Regions from separate parts of the Psychromonas sp. L1A2 genome, predicted to be linked through region 2. Evidence: predicted binding sites of a transcription regulator. Region 2 holds the regulator's gene; the other holds the start of a gene.
What was found. The regulator LexA, encoded in region 2, represses DNA repair genes until DNA is damaged. The targets are predictions, from matches to a motif close to TACTGTATNNNNATACAGTA.
Positions count from the first base shown of each region.

Region 1 (3,128 bases), on a different contig from region 2:
TGTTTATCTGAATTTAAGAAAGGTTAAAAGTCTAACTTAAGTTGTTGTTCTTTTACTTCAGGTTTTAACATGACACTGAGGCCAAGCAATCTAATCTCTCTACCTTTTTGCCTTTGAAGTATTTCTTGCAGAAGTTCACGAAAATGGGCGAGATCTAATTGCGTTTGTACATGCTCTATCGTTGTTAATTGAAAGTCAGCGAACTTTACCTTAATGCCCTGCTTTGTGATCTCTTTCGATGGAGAAGCTCGCTCTAATCGTTTATCTAATTCATGATAAAGCTTTTGTTCAATGAACTCCCAGCACTGATCGAAAGTAGAAATATTAGTTGAAAAGGTACGCTCCACGCCGACTGATTTACGTTCACGTTCAGTGATCACTTCTCGATTATCGATACCATGGCTATAATTCCATAATGACAAGCCCATACGACCATATTTTCTCAGTAATTCACGATAATCGGTATGTTTAATATCTTCACAAAGGTAGAAATTGCCTTGGTGAAGCTTCTTTAAACTCACCTTTCCTACACCTGGTATTTTCTCTAAGGGTAGCATATCAATGACGCCTTGAACTTCATTCGGCGGGATCACAAATTGCCCATCAGGTTTATTCATATCTGACGCGACTTTGGCCAAAAATTTAATAGGGGCAACACCTGCTGAAGCTGTCAGGTTCAATTCATTACGGATATCATTTCTAATCGCTTCTGCAATCAATGTCGCTGAACCATGTAATTGTTTGCAATCTGTTACGTCTAGAAAGGCTTCATCTAATGATAACGGCTCAATGATTTGAGTGTAGCGTAAAAAAATGGCTCGAATCTGTTTAGAAATGTCTTTATAAACTTGCATACGCCCCGGTACCACGGTTAAGTGGGGGCATAATTTTAAAGCTTGGGAAGTTGGCATTGCTGAATGCACACCATATTTACGTGCATCATAGTTACATGTGCTTATTACACCACGTTGAAGTGTGCTGCCTCCGACGGCAAGCGGAATGCCTCTGTAATTGGGCTCATCGCGCATCTCGACAGATGCAAAAAATGAGTCCATATCAATATGTACAATTTTACGTTGAACCTGAACTTTAGAGGTCACCTTATTTTTAGGGAGGATCACATCAGCACACATATTAGGGCAACCTTAAGACATAAAAGTAAGATGGCTATTTAACAACCTCTTAAATTGCATTTTCATCTACTTTAAACCTGTTTATTTATCCAGTTAATTTTATGGTAATAATCAAAAATTACAAGTACAAATAAAAATTGTATGCTACGTTTGACATTACCCTTAGGGGAAGGGTTAGGCTTTATCTATCAAATAACTATTCAGTAATTTCTGAGTAGACATTAAGCCGGAGGTAACTTCTATGACAGCACTACAACAAGTAACATTTCCCGTTTATGGAATGAACTGCGCATCATGTGCGAGCAAATTAACCACTGCTTTTAATGAGATTGACGGCATTGAAGCCAACGTGAATATCACTTTAGAAAAAGCGACACTCTCTATTGATGAAGCAGCATTAGCCACTCCGATAGCAACTGAAGTTGTATCGGTATTACAAAAAAAGGGTTATCAAACTGATTATCAACAAATCAGTTTTGAAGCTGATTGGTCATGTTCAAGTTGTGTTGAAACCACCTTGAATGCCCTTAAAAAACATCCATTAGTTCTGGATGTTAAAGCAAACTTTGCAACACAAATGGTTTACATTGAAACCTTAGAAAGCTTTATTAATGATCAATTTATTGAACAGTTAATCGCGTTAAGTCCTTATAAGTTAACACGTAAAATTGCAATTACTTCACAACAACAATTACAGAAAAAACAACAACAAGAACAAAAAAAGCAACAACAAGAAAAATTAAGTCTAGCGTTCGCTGTTTTATTAAGTTTGCCATTTTGGTTAGCAATGATAAACATGGTGTTTAGTGACACGCCATTGTTAGCACCTTGGTTAGAATTAGCATTAGCAACACCACTGCAATTTATTGTTGGGGCTCGCTTTTATAAAGGCGCTTGGAATAGTATCAAAAATTTCTCGGCTAATATGGATGTATTAGTTGTTTTAGGCACCTCAGCAGCTTACTTCTTCAGTCTTTATATGCTGTTAGAAGGCAGTACTGCCCATCTTTATTTTGAAACCAGTGCATTAGTCATTGTGTTGATTCGTTTAGGTAAATATTTAGAGTTTCGCGCTAAGCAAGCGAGTAGCAAAGCCGTCAGTGCCTTAAGTCAATTACAAGCGATCGATGCATTAGTTAAAAAAGGTAAAGAATTTAAACGTGTATTAATTGAACATGTGCAAGTTAATGACCTGATACAAATTGCAGCAGGCGATAAAGTCCCTGTTGACGGTGTGATTGTTGAAGGTAGCAGTTATTTAGATGAAGCGTTATTAACAGGTGAAAGTCGTCCTATTTTAAAAAATATAGATGACGAAGTTTTTGCAGGCACACTCAATGGTGATGGTGTGTTATTAATGAAGAGTACCGCCGTTAATGAGCAAACTAAGTTGCACCAAATAATACAGCTTGTTGAATCCGCTCAAATGAGTAAAGCCCCTATTTTGCAGTTAGTCGATAAAATAAGTTCTATTTTTGTACCGATCGTTTTAGGTATTGCAGTTATTACTTTTGGTGCTTGGTGGTTCGTCGGTGGCGACTTTGAACAAGCCTTAATGCACAGTGTTGCCGTATTAGTAATTGCTTGTCCTTGTGCGTTAGGTTTAGCGACACCCACTGCGATGGTCGTAGGTACTGGTTTAGCTGCTCAAAAAGGTATTTTAATAAAAGATATCAATACCCTACAACTTGCTCATAAGCTTAACCATATTGCATTTGATAAAACAGGTACGTTAACTAAAGGACAAGTCAGCTTAGATAATATTACGTCATTTGATAATGACTTCTTTTCTTTATTATTAGGTTTACAACAAGCAAGTAAGCACCCTATTGCAAAAGCAGTCATAGATCATTGCCAATCACTTGATGTTAAAGCATCCGAAGTGAGTGATATTCAAAGTATTCATGGTGAAGGTATTCATGGTCGCTTTAATGATGCCGATCTTATTGCGGGTAATAGCAAATTATTAGCGCGTTTTAATATTAATTTAACCGA
Region 1 is NZ_WUAG01000001.1:2,389,327-2,392,454, forward strand. Features, by position in the region: gene dinB (DNA polymerase IV) at 24-1,133, opposite strand; gene GQR59_RS10105 (heavy metal translocating P-type ATPase) at 1,375-3,128, shown strand, end outside.
Region 1: a site for LexA is predicted at 1,209-1,228, ahead of dinB (DNA polymerase IV). Genes of this name have one in related genera too.

Region 2 (15,860 bases):
GTAGTACTGCCCAAGGTAGCCAATGGCATGCGCAACGTTTTAGTACGTTATTACAACTTGCCCAAGATCAGGCGTTAATATTAAACACTGAATTTGGCATCCAATTTAATGAGCAAGGCTATACATTTGCTTCGTATGACGTTAATAAAAGACAATGGTTACCACTGATTAATTCTCGTATCGAAGCCGATGTAATACTCCCTGATACTGTGATTGCTGAATATAACTTAGCGGGTAGTGTTTGGGGTGAACTTGAAGCTGCACAAAGTGCGGTTAATGATGATTCATTCATCGATGAGTCATATACAGTGGATATTGGAGAAGAACAGGAAAGTACTATTCAGCCGAGTGTGTATGTTATGTCCAGTGGTGAAGTGACCCCTTTTAGTTATCAATTTTCTAATGTCGGTGACGAAGAACATACTGTCACTGTTAAAGTCGCCATGACTGGCTTAATCGAAATATTAAGTGAGTAGTAGCATGACAAAACAAATTAATAATAAACACTCTCTCAACAATAAAAGCGGTATGACATTATTAGAAGTCATGTTGGCACTAGTGATTCTTGCAACAGCTGGATTGGCAGTTATGCAAGCCGCATCTCAATCTTTAAATAATCAAAATTATTTACAACAAAAAACATTTGCTACTTGGATAGCAAGTAATCGTCTTGCCGAATTGAAATTAGAAGAAAAGTGGCCTGGTTTGGCTTGGGTTAGAGAAGAAGTAGAGTTTGCCGGTGTTAAATGGTATTTACGCTATGAAGGAGTAGAGACAGCGAACTCAAGATTTAGAGCATTAGATGTAGAAGTGAGTGACAGAAAAGATGGCCAAGCTCTTGGTTACATAAGGACTTATGTTGCTAAACAATAGAAACTATCAGTATAAAAAAAATAGTGGTTTCACACTTATTGAGCTGTTGATTGCTATTGCTATTTTTGCAGTGTTAAGTTTTGCTGCTTATCAGATTTTACAGGGTGTTTTACGTAGTGGTGAAATTAGTAAAGAACATGACCACAACTTAGTTGAAATTCAACGAGGTATGCTATTGATTGAGCGAGATTTTGTGCAAATGGTTGCAAGGGCCTCTCGTACTGGCAGTACTGACGATGAAAACTTACAAGTTTTATATGCAGGAAAAAATACCTTAGATTCAGATTATCAAGGTATTGAATTTAATCGCTTAGGCTGGGCTAACCCTCTTAATTTATTGCCTCGATCAAATATTTTACGTGTTGGCTATCGAGTGCAAGAAGGGCAGTTACAGCGTTTATATTATTTACACCCTGATACCATATCGGGCAAAGAACCTGAACAGCAAGTAATTCTCCATGATATTGAAAACTTAACCTTTAGATTCTGGGGTGACGATTGGGTAAGCTCATGGAACTCCTCTTCAGAAATACCAACAGGTATTGAAATTACTATTACTAGTAAGCATTATGGTGAGTTAAGACGTGTTTTTATATTGCCTAATAGTGTGGTGGGTGATTAATGACTAGCCATAAAAAACAAGCAGGCATTGCATTAATTACAGTATTACTGGTTTTGGCTATTATGGTAACGATCGCTGCGACTATGACTGGCAGAATGACAGCTAGTTTATTACGTACTGAAGGGCTCAACTATTCTGAAAAAATTTATTGGTATGGACAAGCAACTATAGAGCTTGGTCGTATGATTTTAGAGAGTGACTTTGAAGATAGTGAAGTGATCAGTTTAGATCAAACTTGGGCGACACCTGATCTGGTTTTTCCTGTCGATGAAGGCACTATCACTGGGAATATTGTTGATTATCGTAGTTGTTTTAATATTAATGCGCTTTCAGTAGAAGAGGAAGACGATACTGAACCATTAGCTTTGACTCAATTTAAACTACTGCTAAATGCTTTAGAGGTTGAGGACTTTAGTGTTGATGTTATTGCAGAGTCAACTCGAGATTGGCTTGATAATAATGATACCGTCGATGAGTCAGAAGGTGCAGAAGATAGATATTATGAAGCTCAAAATGTCCCTCATTTAGCGGCCAATGATTTGATGGTTGATATCTCTGAGTTAAGAGCTGTACAAGGAGTGACGGGTAATATTTATGATCATATAAAAAGACACTTGTGTGCTTTACCCACGTCAGAACAATTGATTAATGTTAATACGGTCAAACAAGATAAAGCCGAGGTTTTATATGCTTTATTTCCAGAAGAACTAGGTTTATCAATAGAAGACTTTCAAGACTTATTAAATGATAGACCTACTAGTGGCTGGAGTTCGGTCGCAGACTTTTTAGAGACAGATTTGTTAACAGATAAAATAATACCGGAAGACGTACAATCACAATTAAGTGTAACCAGCGATTATTTTCAATTATACGGGTCAGCAGAGTTTGATGATCGAACAATTGCATTAAAGTCATTATTTAAAGTAGAAGATGAGGAAGCAACTACGGTTCGTTTCCAATTTGCAGGAATAGAAGACATGGTAGGAAATGGAGATGCGCAGTGAGTGAACAATTAATTATTCGCCTAGCAAGTGAAGCACATCAAACTATTCATTGGTTGATTTGGTCTGATAGTGAAAAAGAGATCATTGCTTCTGGTGATTTAGAAAATGCTCAAGACCTACAATTGTTAACTGAAAAAGCACAGTCACGAAAAGTGATTTGTTTAGTGCCTAGTGTAGATGTCACCTTAAAATCAGTGGTGATAAAAGGCAATTTTACGCGTCAAATGCAACAAGCTTTACCTTATATGCTTGAAGATGATTTAGCCAGTGATGTGGATAAACTACATTTTTCAGTATTGGCTAAAAAAACTGATTTAGTTGATGTTGCTATCTGTTTTAAAAGCAAATTACAAATGTGGTTAGATTGGTTAGCTGATGCAGATATTTTTTGTCAGCGATTACTACCAGAAGCGTTAGCGTTACCATTACCAGAAGAGCATGAATGGCAAGCGTTACAATTAGAAAAACAATGGCTGATACGTGAAAGCGTATACCAAGGTTGGAGTTGTGATAGTGAAATGCTCAATGATATTTTACAGCTACGTCTATCAGATAATCCACAACAAATTATTAAAAGTTATAGCCCTGTACCTAAGCATTCATTCGGACAATGGCAAGCTGAGCAAGCGATGTTACCGATGCAATTATTAGCAGAAGGTTGTTTTCAACATTCTTTCAACCTGTTAACCGGTGAATTTTCAGTTAAGAAAGAAAGAAATTTACAATTGTATAAATGGAAAGCGCCAGCGATCGCGGCGTTAGTATTATTTGTTCTGCTATTAGTTAACTTATTTGTACAAACAGAGCAAATAGATAAACAAACCTTACAAGTGAAAGGGCAAGTCGAGACGGTGTATAAACAAGCTTTTCCTGAACAAAGTCCTTTAAGATATAGCCGTATTAAGAAAAAGTTAAAGGGATTATTAGCTAACGCATCAATTACAGAGCAAGATTCTGGGCTATTGATTATGTTAAATGACCTTCTTCCTAGTTTAAAGGCTGTACCAAGTTTACAAATATCAACGTTAAAATTTAATGGTAAAAATCAAGAAATTAGCTTAGCGATTAGTGCGGATAGTTTTCAAGCTTTTGAGCAGTTTTCGTCAAAAATACCAACACAATATAGCTTTAAGCAAGGTGCATTAAGTAACAATAAAAATCGCATTAGTGGTGTTGTGACTGTAGGGGTAAAATAATGTTTGAAGAAATCAAAGATTGGTGGGAAAACACCACTGAAAGAGAACAAAGATTAACGATTATTTCTGCCGTGGTTGTTTTTATCGCTGTCGTCTATTTTCTTTTATGGCAACCACTAGCTAATAATTTAGCGATTAGCCAGCAGAAACTAAATAGTGCTCAACAAACTTTACAATGGGTTGAAGTTAATTCAAATAAAATTATTGCTGCTGGACTGATTGACACCCAAACGGGAACACCACAAAATTTATCACAGCTTATTAATAGTACAGCTAAACGCAATCAGATTAATATCGCACGTATCCAAAGTCGTAATGGAACAGTTGATCTTTCTATAAACCAAATTGAATTTAATCAATTTATAGAGTGGATAACCGTATTGCAAAATCAACATAACGTACAGATTGCGAGTGTTGATATAAGCCAAGATAAAGTTCAAGGCATGATTAAAGTTAGTCGCTTATCATTAAGTTATTAGAGTTAAATTCAAGCATAATAAAGGTTTCAAATGAAATTTAAAATCGCCATTTTGGTCGTATTCGTTTACTTAATTACTTTAGTGGTTAATTTGCCTTTGGCTGTTGTGGTTGATTGGCTTCCTAGAGGAGCGATTAAAGTTAATAATGCCACAGGTACGATCTGGAAAGGGCAAGCCAAGCAAATTGTAGTTAACCGTAAATTGCGCTTTGATAATGTAAAATGGGATGTGCAGTTAATGGCATTACTTACATTAAACCTAGAGGCCGATGCTTCATTTAACAACGGTTCTCAAGCTATGTCTGGTAAAGGTATTGTTCGTTATGGTTTTTCAGGGATAAGCGCATCAAATGTTATTTTAGATTTAAGTTCAAAAGAATTATTAACATTATTGCCAATGCGTTTGCCGGCTAAAATTTCAGGAGATTTTTCCGCAGTCATTAAAGAATTCACACAAGGCAAACCCTATTGTGAACAATTACAAGGTAACGTACTTTGGCAAAATGCTGTCGTATCTAGTCAGTTAGGCGTAGTCAATTTAGCTTCTCCTACTGTTGATCTCGGATGTGATAATGGTGAGGTTACGGCATTTGTTACTCAAGAGTCAGATGAATTAGCAACAACCTTAGATATTAGTTTAGGCGAAGGCGGCATATATAAGTTAAATGGAGAGATTCAAGGAACCGATAAGTTGGCTCCTTCGATTGCTAAATCATTAACGTGGATTGGCCCAAAAAACGAAAGTGGGGCAACGACACTTAGCTTTAGTGGACAACTTTAAGTAATGAATTAATAGAGTATTGTTGGGTCATTATTTAGCATTATTGGACTTTATTTCCTATCTAATAATAAAAAGAAGAGTCTTAACTAGTATTTAACCATGTATGGATATACACTGTGTTTGTTTACAGTTTATTATCGCGTGGAGATCCTAATGAAAGAGTTAACTAAACGCCAAGGCGAAGTCCTAGACGTAATAAAAGATCAAATTACAAAGACTGGCATGCCACCAACACGCGTGGAATTAGCAAGAATTCTAGGTTTTAAAAGTGCCAATGCAGCAGAAGAGCATTTAAAAGCATTAGCACGTAAAGGGGCGATTGAAATATTATCTGGCACATCTCGTGGTATTCGCGTTATTAGTGAGCATAAAGATAATGAAGCAGCCAACGAAGGCTTGCCTTTAATCGGTAAAGTAGCTGCCGGAGAGCCGATTTTAGCTCAAGAGCACGTTGAAACTCATTACAATGTTGATCCTACTTTATTTCATCCTGCGGCAGATTTTTTATTGCGTGTTCAGGGCGAAAGCATGAAAGATATTGGTATTATGGATGGTGATCTATTAGCTGTACATAAAACCCAAAATATCAATAATGGCCAAGTAGTTGTTGCAAGAGTTGAAGATGATGTAACCGTTAAACGCTTTTATCGTGATGGTAAGCAAATAACATTAAAAGCTGAAAATACATTATTCGATCCCATTAAGGTTGATTTAGAGTTTCAATCATTTGATATTGAAGGTATTGCAGTTGGTGTTATTCGTACTGCTGATTGGATGTAAACGTTTATCTATCTGCTTTGTAACTTAATCGCTTAAGTAAATGCAGTAAATAAATTAATAAAGCGAAGAAAATGCCAATAAATAGTTATTCTATTTATTGGCATTTTCATCACTTGCTTTGAGCAAATAGAGTAAAAAAATGAAACGTATAATAATTATATGCAGTATTGTAATCGTGGGTTTATTTTTTGCGTTAGGTGGATTAGAAGCCATTAATCTAAATGCTAAAAATGGTGATACATTTGAAACAGATAATAATGCTTTATTTTTAGCTAAACCGCGTATTATTTTAAATGAGTTTGCTTTTGAAAAAGCGGGAAAAGTTGCTTTTACAAATGAATCATTAAAAGGGAAATGGACGCTTTTCTTTGCTGGTTATACTTTTTGTCCTGATGTTTGCCCTACTACACTCGCTGATTTAGATCGTATTTATCCTAGTTTAACTAATGATGATAATACAACCACTCAAGTTGTATTTGTTTCTGTTGATCCTAATCGAGATAAAGCGGAACAACTCGCAGACTATGTTCATTATTTTAATAAAAACTTTATCGGTGTAACGAGCACACATAAACAACTATGGCCTTTTGTAACACAGCTTGGTTTAATTTATGGCATTGTTGAAGCGGGTGATACAGATGATTTTTATTTGGTCGATCACAGTGCATCTATTGTTTTAATTGACCCGGATGGAAAGTTGCATGCAACGTTTAAGTCTGTGCCTAATAAGCAAGGTATTAATAGCGTAGATATGGATTTAATGGTTGAAGATATTAAAGAATTACAGCAACAATATAATAATGAAATTAATCAATAGGGTAGCTAACATTGACCCGTTTTTAGAATAACCGCGCAGTTAACTAAGACTAAGCGGTTTATTCATCTTTAAGCGAAGAATTAACGTAACGTAGATTAAATTTTCTTTGTCCAAAATAAAGCACTGCCAAATTCTGGATCAAGTTGATAATCAGAAAAGCCTAAACGTTGGTAAGCTTTACAAGCAACTTCATTGCCACTCAATACTTCTAATGTGATTTTGCAACAATCACGAGCTTTAGCAATCTCTTCAATTTTTTCGAATAAATGTTGAGTTAATTTATTCCCTCTAAAATCACTATGTACAACGACATCATGAATATTAAATAACGGTTTACAGGCAAAAGTAGAAAAACCTTCAATGGCTGTTAATAAAGCAGCAGGCTTTTCACTACTAAAAATTAAAACGATAAAAATATCTGTTCGCTTTAGCAGTGTTGAGACTAAATTTTGTTTTGCAAAGTCATTAATATCTTCGCCACCGCCCATTGGATCACAAGCATAATGCGACATTAAACTAAGGTAAGCATCTGCGTGCTGTTTATTGTTTAAGTCAGCTACAACCGTTTGAATCTCTAACATCTTAATTCCTTTTATATCTGATAATTAATACTCTTTTTCAGTCTAACTAATGGGTTATATGGATACCAGTAAAAGCCTTATTTAAATTTTATGTTTTTAAATTCAATTTTAGTGTTAGACTTCTAGATGTCTAAATGAAAAATTCTAAAGGGAACAACTATGCCAATTCGTATTCCAGATGATTTACCCGCATCAAATATTTTAAAATCTGAAAATATTTTTACTATGTCTGAATCACGAGCTAGTCATCAGAATATTCGTCCACTGCGAGTATTAATTTTAAATTTAATGCCTAAAAAAATTGAAACTGAAACGCAAATAATGCGCTTATTATCAAATACACCGTTACAGGTTGATATTGAGTTATTGCGTGTTGATGCAAGAGCGAGTCGAAATACACCGCAAAAGCATCTCGATAAATTTTATGGTGACTTTGAGCGCATAAAAAGTCAGAAATGGGATGGGTTCATTATTACTGGTGCGCCGTTAGGTACAATTCCATTTGAAAACGTTTATTACTGGGATAAGTTTACTGAAATCGTAAACTGGTCTCGTCATAACGTGACTTCAACACTCTTTCTTTGCTGGGCTGCACAAGCGGCCTTAAAAATACTTTATGATTTAGAAAAAGTAACGAGAGACGATAAGTTATCTGGTATTTATTCTCATAATACTCACCATCATCAGCATCCACTTGTTAGAGGGTTTGATGACCAATTTTGGGCTCCTTTATCGCGCTATGCAGAATTTAATAGCAATGAGATTCAAAGTAAAACTGATTTAACCGTTTTTGCTGATGCACCAGATGCAGGTGTTTACTTAGCTGCGAGCCCGGATTGTCGTCAAGTATTTATTACTGGGCATCCAGAATACGATGCTCATACTTTAAGTAATGAATACTTAAGAGATATCGAAGAAGATTTGGAGCCTGTACTTCCAGTTAATTATTTTCCAAATGATGATGCCAATCAAGCACCTCGTGCCACTTGGCGTAGTCATGGAAATCTTTTATATAATAACTGGTTAAATTATTGTGTTTATCAGGTTACACCATATGATTTAACCGACTTGAAATAGCATATAATTATTATTTAAGATTTTTAATCATAATTACAACAATAAACTGGCAAAGATTAAAACCTATCCTATACTTATTTAGTGATAAATAAATAGCGAGGAGCTTAACGAATAAGTTGTTATAGAAATATAGATTATTTCGAAAAGGTTCTGTGAAGTTCACAGATTGGTTTTTAACATAGCGTTATTATTACGTGAAATACCATTATTTGGTTTTCACATTTTTTAATAAAAATAAGACGGAGGTATACAGTTATTTTAAATTTTACTCGTACCAGTGTTCTAAAATCATTAACTATTGAGTTGTTATACTAAGCGCTCAGCCCCTCTATAGGGAACATCTTGGATTTTAGGAATTAATGCTGGTTGTATTCAAATATACAGGAGCTTAATTATTATTACGTTTTATCATTTTATTAAAAGTAAGTGTCAGAGTTAGGAGTTTATTTTTTAAAACTCATTGCCAATGGGCGTTTCTAACACTTATTTTTATCGAATTAGATAGTGGATTATTTGTAAAGGTTTATTGGTAAGTAGTTAATTTTTTATGAATATCAATGATACTTTTAATAATCACAATTAAATTGTTCTTTTATTTTTAAAGCGAGCTACTTAGCTCGCTTTTTTATGTTTAATTATTGTCGATACTGATTTTTTCCATCATTTCCTCCTATTACAACTATCAAAAAATTCATAATTTATAACAGAATATTTCAAGACGTTATCCGCTTTGAAAGGGTTTGCTGATGACTTTTATGTTATTATACGAATTGGTTTTTATCTTAGAATAAGTAGCAGGGAACTCTATGTCAGTAAGCGATCGTGGTGCGTTGATTAAAGCACAACTAGAAAAACACATTCTTTTGATTGATGGTGGTATGGGCACCATGATCCAGGATCATAAATTTGAAGAAGCAGACTTTCGTGGCGAACGCTTTAAAGATTGGAATTCTGATTTAAAAGGTAATAATGATTTATTAGTGCTTACTCAGCCTGAAGTCATTGCCAATATACATCGAGAATACCTTGATGCTGGTGCAGATATTCTTGAAACCAATACATTTAATGCAACGACCATCGCAATGGCTGATTATGGAATGGAATCCATATCGGCAGAAATTAATTTACAAGCGGCTCGTATTGCCCGACGTGTTGCCGATGAAAAAACAGATGAAACACCTGATCGCCCTCGTTTTGTAGCAGGTGTATTAGGCCCAACAAACCGTACTTGTTCTATTTCTCCTGATGTTAATGATCCTGCTTATCGTAATGTTACCTTTGATGAATTAGTGGTTGCTTATATCGAATCAACTAAAGCCTTGATTAAAGGTGGTTGTGATTTAATTCTGATTGAAACTATTTTTGATACCTTAAATGCAAAAGCCGCTGTTTTTGCTGTTGAAACAGTATTTGAAGAGCTTGGTTATAAATTACCATTGATGATTTCCGGCACAATTACGGATGCATCGGGTCGTACCTTATCAGGCCAAACGACTGAAGCTTTTTACAATTCCCTACGCCATGCTGAACCACTTACTTTTGGTTTAAACTGTGCGTTAGGTCCTGACGAATTACGTCAATACATTCAAGAAATGTCGCGTATTTCAGAAACCTATGTTTCTGCTCACCCTAATGCTGGTTTACCGAATGCCTTTGGTGAATATGATTTAGAAGCTGACGAAATGACAGTTCATATTAAAGAATGGGCTGAAAGTGGCTTCTTAAATCTAGTGGGTGGCTGTTGTGGTACTACACCTGCACATATTAAAGCTATGGCTGATGCGGTTGCTGATATCAAGCCTCGTCAATTACCAGAAATTGAAATAGCGTGTCGCTTAAGTGGTCTTGAAGCATTAACCATTCGTCATGATTCCCTATTTCAAAACGTCGGTGAGCGAACTAATGTAACGGGCTCAGCACGTTTCAAGCGTTTGATTAAAGATGAATTATACGATGAAGCACTTGAAGTTGCGTTACATCAAGTAGAAGCCGGCGCTGATATTATCGATATCAACATGGATGAAGCGATGCTTGATTCATTATATGCGATGAAAAAATTCTTAAATTTATGCGCTTCTGAACCTGATATTTCACGTGTTCCAATCATGGTCGACTCTTCTAAATGGGAAATATTAGAAGAGGGCTTGAAGTGTGTGCAAGGTAAAGGGATTGTAAATTCAATCAGCATGAAAGAAGGTGTTGATAACTTTATTCACCAAGCTAAATTAATTCGTCGTTACGGTTTTGCTGTGATTGTGATGGCCTTCGATGAAGATGGCCAAGCAGATACACGTAAACGTAAATTTGAAATTTGTAAGCGTTCTTACGATATTTTAGTTAATCAAGTTGGTTTTCCTCCTGAAGATATTATTTTTGATCCTAATATATTTGCAATCGCAACAGGGATTGAAGAGCATAACAACTATGCGGTTGATTTTATCGAGGCCGTTAAAGATATTAAAGATAACCTACCACATGCAATGATTTCTGGTGGCGTCTCTAACGTATCATTCTCATTCCGCGGCAATAATCCCGTCCGAGAAGCGATTCATGCAGTATTCCTTTATTACTGTATTCAAAATGGTATGGATATGGGGATTGTTAATGCGGCTCAATTAGCTATATACGATGATATTCCTAAAGAATTAAAAGATGCCGTTGAAGATGTTGTATTAAACAAACATGCCAACGGAACAGATGCATTATTAGATCTTGCTGAAAAATACCGTGGTGATGGTGCCGTTAAAGTTGATGACAAAAAAGCACTGGAATGGAGAGCATTACCGGTTAATGAACGTATTGCACATGCTTTAGTAAAAGGCATCACTGAGTTTATTGAAGAAGATACAGAATTAGCACGACAAGCTGTGAACATGCCTATCGAAGTCATTGAAGGTCCATTAATGGACGGCATGAATATAGTGGGTGATTTGTTTGGTGAAGGTAAAATGTTCTTACCGCAAGTGGTTAAATCTGCGCGAGTAATGAAACAAGCCGTGGCTTATTTAAACCCTTATATCGAAGCAACAAAAGCGGTTGGCGCCACTAACGGTAAAGTGGTGATGGCAACGGTTAAAGGCGATGTGCACGATATTGGTAAAAATATTGTGGGTGTTATTTTACAATGTAATAACTATGAAATTATCGACCTTGGCGTGATGGTGCCGACTGAAAAAATTATTAAAACGGCATTAGAGCATAATGCTGATTTAATTGGTTTATCGGGATTAATTACACCTTCATTAGATGAAATGGTTTATGTTGCAAAAGAAATGCAACGTCAAGGTTTAACTATTCCATTACTGATTGGTGGAGCGACAACATCTAAAGCGCATACCGCAGTTAAAATTGAACAGAATTACGATCAACCTGTTGTTTATGTGTCTAACGCTTCGCGTGCTGTTGGTGTTTGTCAGAAGTTGTTAACACCTGCGCATAAGCCTGAGTTTGTTGATAAATTAAATTTAGATTACGAACGTGTTCGTGAGCAACATGCAAATAAACGTCCGCGTAGTGCGCCAATTGGCTTGCCTCAAGCGCGTGCGAATGCTGCTAAATTAGATTGGGTAAATTACCAACCTAAAGTGCCTAACAAGTTAGGTGTTCAAGTCTTTAAAACTATGCCGATCAGCGTGTTACGTGAATATATAGATTGGACGCCTTTCTTTATGACGTGGGGATTAGCGGGTAAATATCCACGCATTCTTAAAGATGAAGTCGTTGGCGAAGAAGCAACGCGTTTATTTGCAGACGCATTAGCGATGTTAGATACGGTAGAAGCGGAAGGTGAAATTAGCGCCGCTGGTATTGTTGGTATATTCCCAGCTAACAGCGTGGGTGATGATATTGAAATCTATACCGATGAAACACGAACTGAAGTTTTACAAGTGAGTAATCAATTACGTCAACAAACAGAGAAAAAAGCACCGTTTGTTAACCATTGTCTAGCAGATTATGTTGCGCCTAAGTCTTCGGGCGTTGCAGATTACATTGGTGCTTTTGCGGTAACTGGTGGTATTGGTGAACGAGAAGTTGCTGAGCGTTATAAAGCAGATAACGATGATTATAATGCCATATTAGTACAAGCTGTTTGTGACCGTTTAGCCGAAGCATTTGCTGAGTATTTACACCAACAAACACGTAAAGACTATTGGGGCTTTGCGGTTGATGAAACTCTAGGTAGCGATGATTTAATTCGCGAAAAATACCAAGGTATTCGTCCTGCACCAGGTTATCCTGCTTGTCCTGAACATACTGAAAAATCAGTTATTTGGGATTTAATGAATGTTGAGCAAGCGATTGGTATGGAGCTAACCTCAAGTTATGCAATGTATCCAGGTGCGGCAGTTTCAGGTTGGATTTTCTCTCATCCTGAAAGTCGTTATTTTGCGATAGCTCAGATTCAACAGGATCAAGTTGAAGATTATGCCAAACGTAAAGGTTGGGATATGCAAACAGCAGAACGTTGGTTGGGGCCTAATATTGGTTAGTAATTACTTATTTTAAAGGTAGTTCAATATCCACTCTTACATTACTCTTTAATTAAACCTCTAAATATTATAGTGAAGTAAAATTCCTATACCAAAAATTAATTTGAACAACAGCTAATAGATTATTGGCTGTTGTTTAATAATATCTAAATTGTATTAACCATAACCAAAAAATTGAATATTTAAACTCTTACTGTTTTGCGCTTTTTTAATAAAAATTCCTGAAAATAAATAACTACATTTGAGTTGCTTCTATTGAATTAATTTAGGATTTTCTCTGTACTAGCTAAATATGAGTTGTCATATTTTTAGTAAATAATAGAGGGATAAAACCCTGATTTTTTTATTCGGTTATTTTTTGTGTTTTACGCAAAGATTAATTAATAATCAAATTTACTATTGTAAGGGCTTTGTCTATAGTTATTACTTTAGGAGTGTTCTATTTCATTTTTAACGTTATCTTTTTAAGAAAAAAGAAAAAAGTATTAAAAAGGACAGCATAAATAATTAATTGTAATGCTGATTCTATTATCAATTATGTCGTACATAATTATTAGAAGTTTTAAAAGTCACGTGGGGAATAATCATGGCCGAACAGAATAATCCAGTTAATGAAAGCAAAGATACTGATGTTGAATTAACGACAGAGCAGTTAATTCAAGCTAAAGATCAATTAAATCAGTCTGGAGAAGCATTAACCTCAGCCGAACCACAATTCCCCCCACTAATCGATGACGAAACTGTCAATTCTGATGCTGCGAAACCTAATGTGCCTGAATCTGCTGCTCCAGGTGACATAAACCCCGACATTGATGTGAATGATCTCGAAGCGATACTTGCACTTGGTGAAGAAGTTTTTGATTTAGATATCGAAACCGCGGCTGGTGAAGAATCGGGCGGTGGTTTTACAATTGTTGATTTCGAGCGAGATGCACAAGAAACAATCGCAACCACTAACTTTCAAACTACAGGCTTAGATGATGACGCTTCCCCAATCGTCACATTTACAGATGATAGTTTAAACAATATTAATGCTACTGCCGATGGTATAAGTGATAATTCAGTACCTACTCTAACAATCACCAGCTCAAATGACTTTACTGAAGATGATGGCAGTGCCGTAGAAGGCGCAGTGGTATCAACGTTTGAAACAACCGATGAAGATGGCGATGATGTCACGGTTACCTTAAGCGATACGATTAATTATGAAATTGTGGGTAACACCGTTGTCTTAACCGAAGCTGGCGCAGCATTAGTTAATAGTGGTGAAGAGCTACCTGCTTATACCTTAACCGTGAACGACGGCACCGCTGATGGTGACACGGTCAGTGATGATCCAAGTGTCACGACAGTAAACGATATCCCAACGATCACCATTACCAGCTCAAATGACTTTACTGAAGATGATGGCAGTGCCGTAGAAGGCGCAGTGGTATCAACGTTTGAAACAACCGATGAAGATGGCGATGACGTCACGGTTACCTTAAGCGATACGATTAATTATGAAATTGTGGGTAATACGGTTGTCTTAACCGAAGCTGGCGCAGCATTAGTTAATAGTGGTGAAGAGTTATCTGCTTATACCTTAACCGTGAACGACGGCACCGCTGATGGTGACACGGTCAGTGATGATCCAAGTGTCACGACAGTAAACGATATCCCAACGATCACCATTACCAGCTCAAATGACTTTACTGAAGATGATGGCAGTGCCGTAGAAGGCGCAGTGGTATCAACGTTTGAAACGACCGATGAAGATGGCGATGACGTCACGGTGACCTTAAGCGATACGATTAATTACGAAATTGTGGGTAATACGGTTGTCTTAACCGAAGCTGGCGCAGCATTAGTTAATAGTGGTGAAGAGTTATCGGCTTATACCTTAACCGTGAACGACGGCACAGCCGATGGCGACACCGTCAGTGATGATCCAAGTGTGACCACGGTAGATGATCCGACTATTGTAACGTCTGATATTGCTACAACGGGTGAAGATACCTCGGTTACGATTGATGTGTTAGCGAATGATACTGATGTTGACGGCGTGGTCTCGCCTGTCGCTTCTGTGACCGATGGTGATAACGGTACTGTGACGATCAATGATGATGGCACCGTGACTTACACACCGAATGCCGATTACAACGGCACTGATACGTTTACTTATACTAATGAAGATGGCAACACTGAAACGGTCACTGTGACGGTTGAAGCGATGGCCGATGATACGGTTGTGGCTGCCGATAGCGCAACGACCGATGAAGACACGCCAATCACGATTGATGTGTTAGCGAACGATACTGATGTTGATAACGGCGAAGTTTCACCGGTTGATACCGTGACGCAAGGTGCTAACGGCGCAGTTGCGATTAACGATGATGGCACCGTGACTTACACGCCGAATGCCGATTTCAACGGCACGGACACGTTTACTTATACCAATATTGATGGCAACACTGAAACGGTTACTGTGACGGTAGATCCAATTGCAGATGACACCGTATTAGTCGCTGATAGCGCAACGACGAGTGAAGACACGCCGATTACGATTGATGTAGTCGCGAACGATACTGACGTTGATAACGGCGAAGTTTCACCGGTTGATACCGTGACGCAAGGCTCGAATGGTACAGTTGCGATCAACGATAATGGTACGGTAACTTACACGCCGAATGCCGATTTCAATGGTACGGACACGTTTACTTATACCAATGTCGATGGCAATACTGAAACGGTTACTGTGACGGTAGATCCAATTGCAGATGACACCGTATTAGTCGCTGATAGCGCAACGACGAATGAAGACACACCAATTACCATTGATGTAGTCGCGAACGATACTGACGTTGATAACGGTGAAGTATCCCCCGTTGATACGGTCACGCAAGGCTCTAATGGCTCTGTGGCTATTAATGATGACGGCACGGTTACTTACACGCCGAATGCCGATTTCAATGGTACGGATACGTTTACTTATACCAATGTCGATGGTAATACTGAAACCGTGACGGTCACGGTTGATCCAATTGCAGATGACACCGTATTAGTCGCTGATAGCGCAACGACGAGTGAAGACACGCCGATTACGATTGATGTAGTCGCGAACGATACTGACGTTGATAACGGCGAAGTTTCACCGGTTGATACCGTGACGCAAGGCTCGA
Region 2 is NZ_WUAG01000002.1:1,828,807-1,844,666, forward strand. Features, by position in the region: gene gspH (type II secretion system minor pseudopilin GspH) at 1-476, shown strand, start outside; gene gspI (type II secretion system minor pseudopilin GspI) at 481-873, shown strand; gene gspJ (type II secretion system minor pseudopilin GspJ) at 860-1,495, shown strand; gene gspK (type II secretion system minor pseudopilin GspK) at 1,495-2,499, shown strand; gene gspL (type II secretion system protein GspL) at 2,496-3,695, shown strand; gene gspM (type II secretion system protein GspM) at 3,695-4,174, shown strand; gene GQR59_RS18380 (type II secretion system protein N) at 4,205-4,954, shown strand; gene lexA (transcriptional repressor LexA) at 5,108-5,734, shown strand; gene GQR59_RS18390 (SCO family protein) at 5,874-6,551, shown strand; gene GQR59_RS18395 (GNAT family N-acetyltransferase) at 6,647-7,132, opposite strand; gene metA (homoserine O-acetyltransferase MetA) at 7,292-8,209, shown strand; gene metH (methionine synthase) at 9,016-12,699, shown strand; partial or broken gene GQR59_RS18410 (beta strand repeat-containing protein) at 13,286-15,860, shown strand, end outside.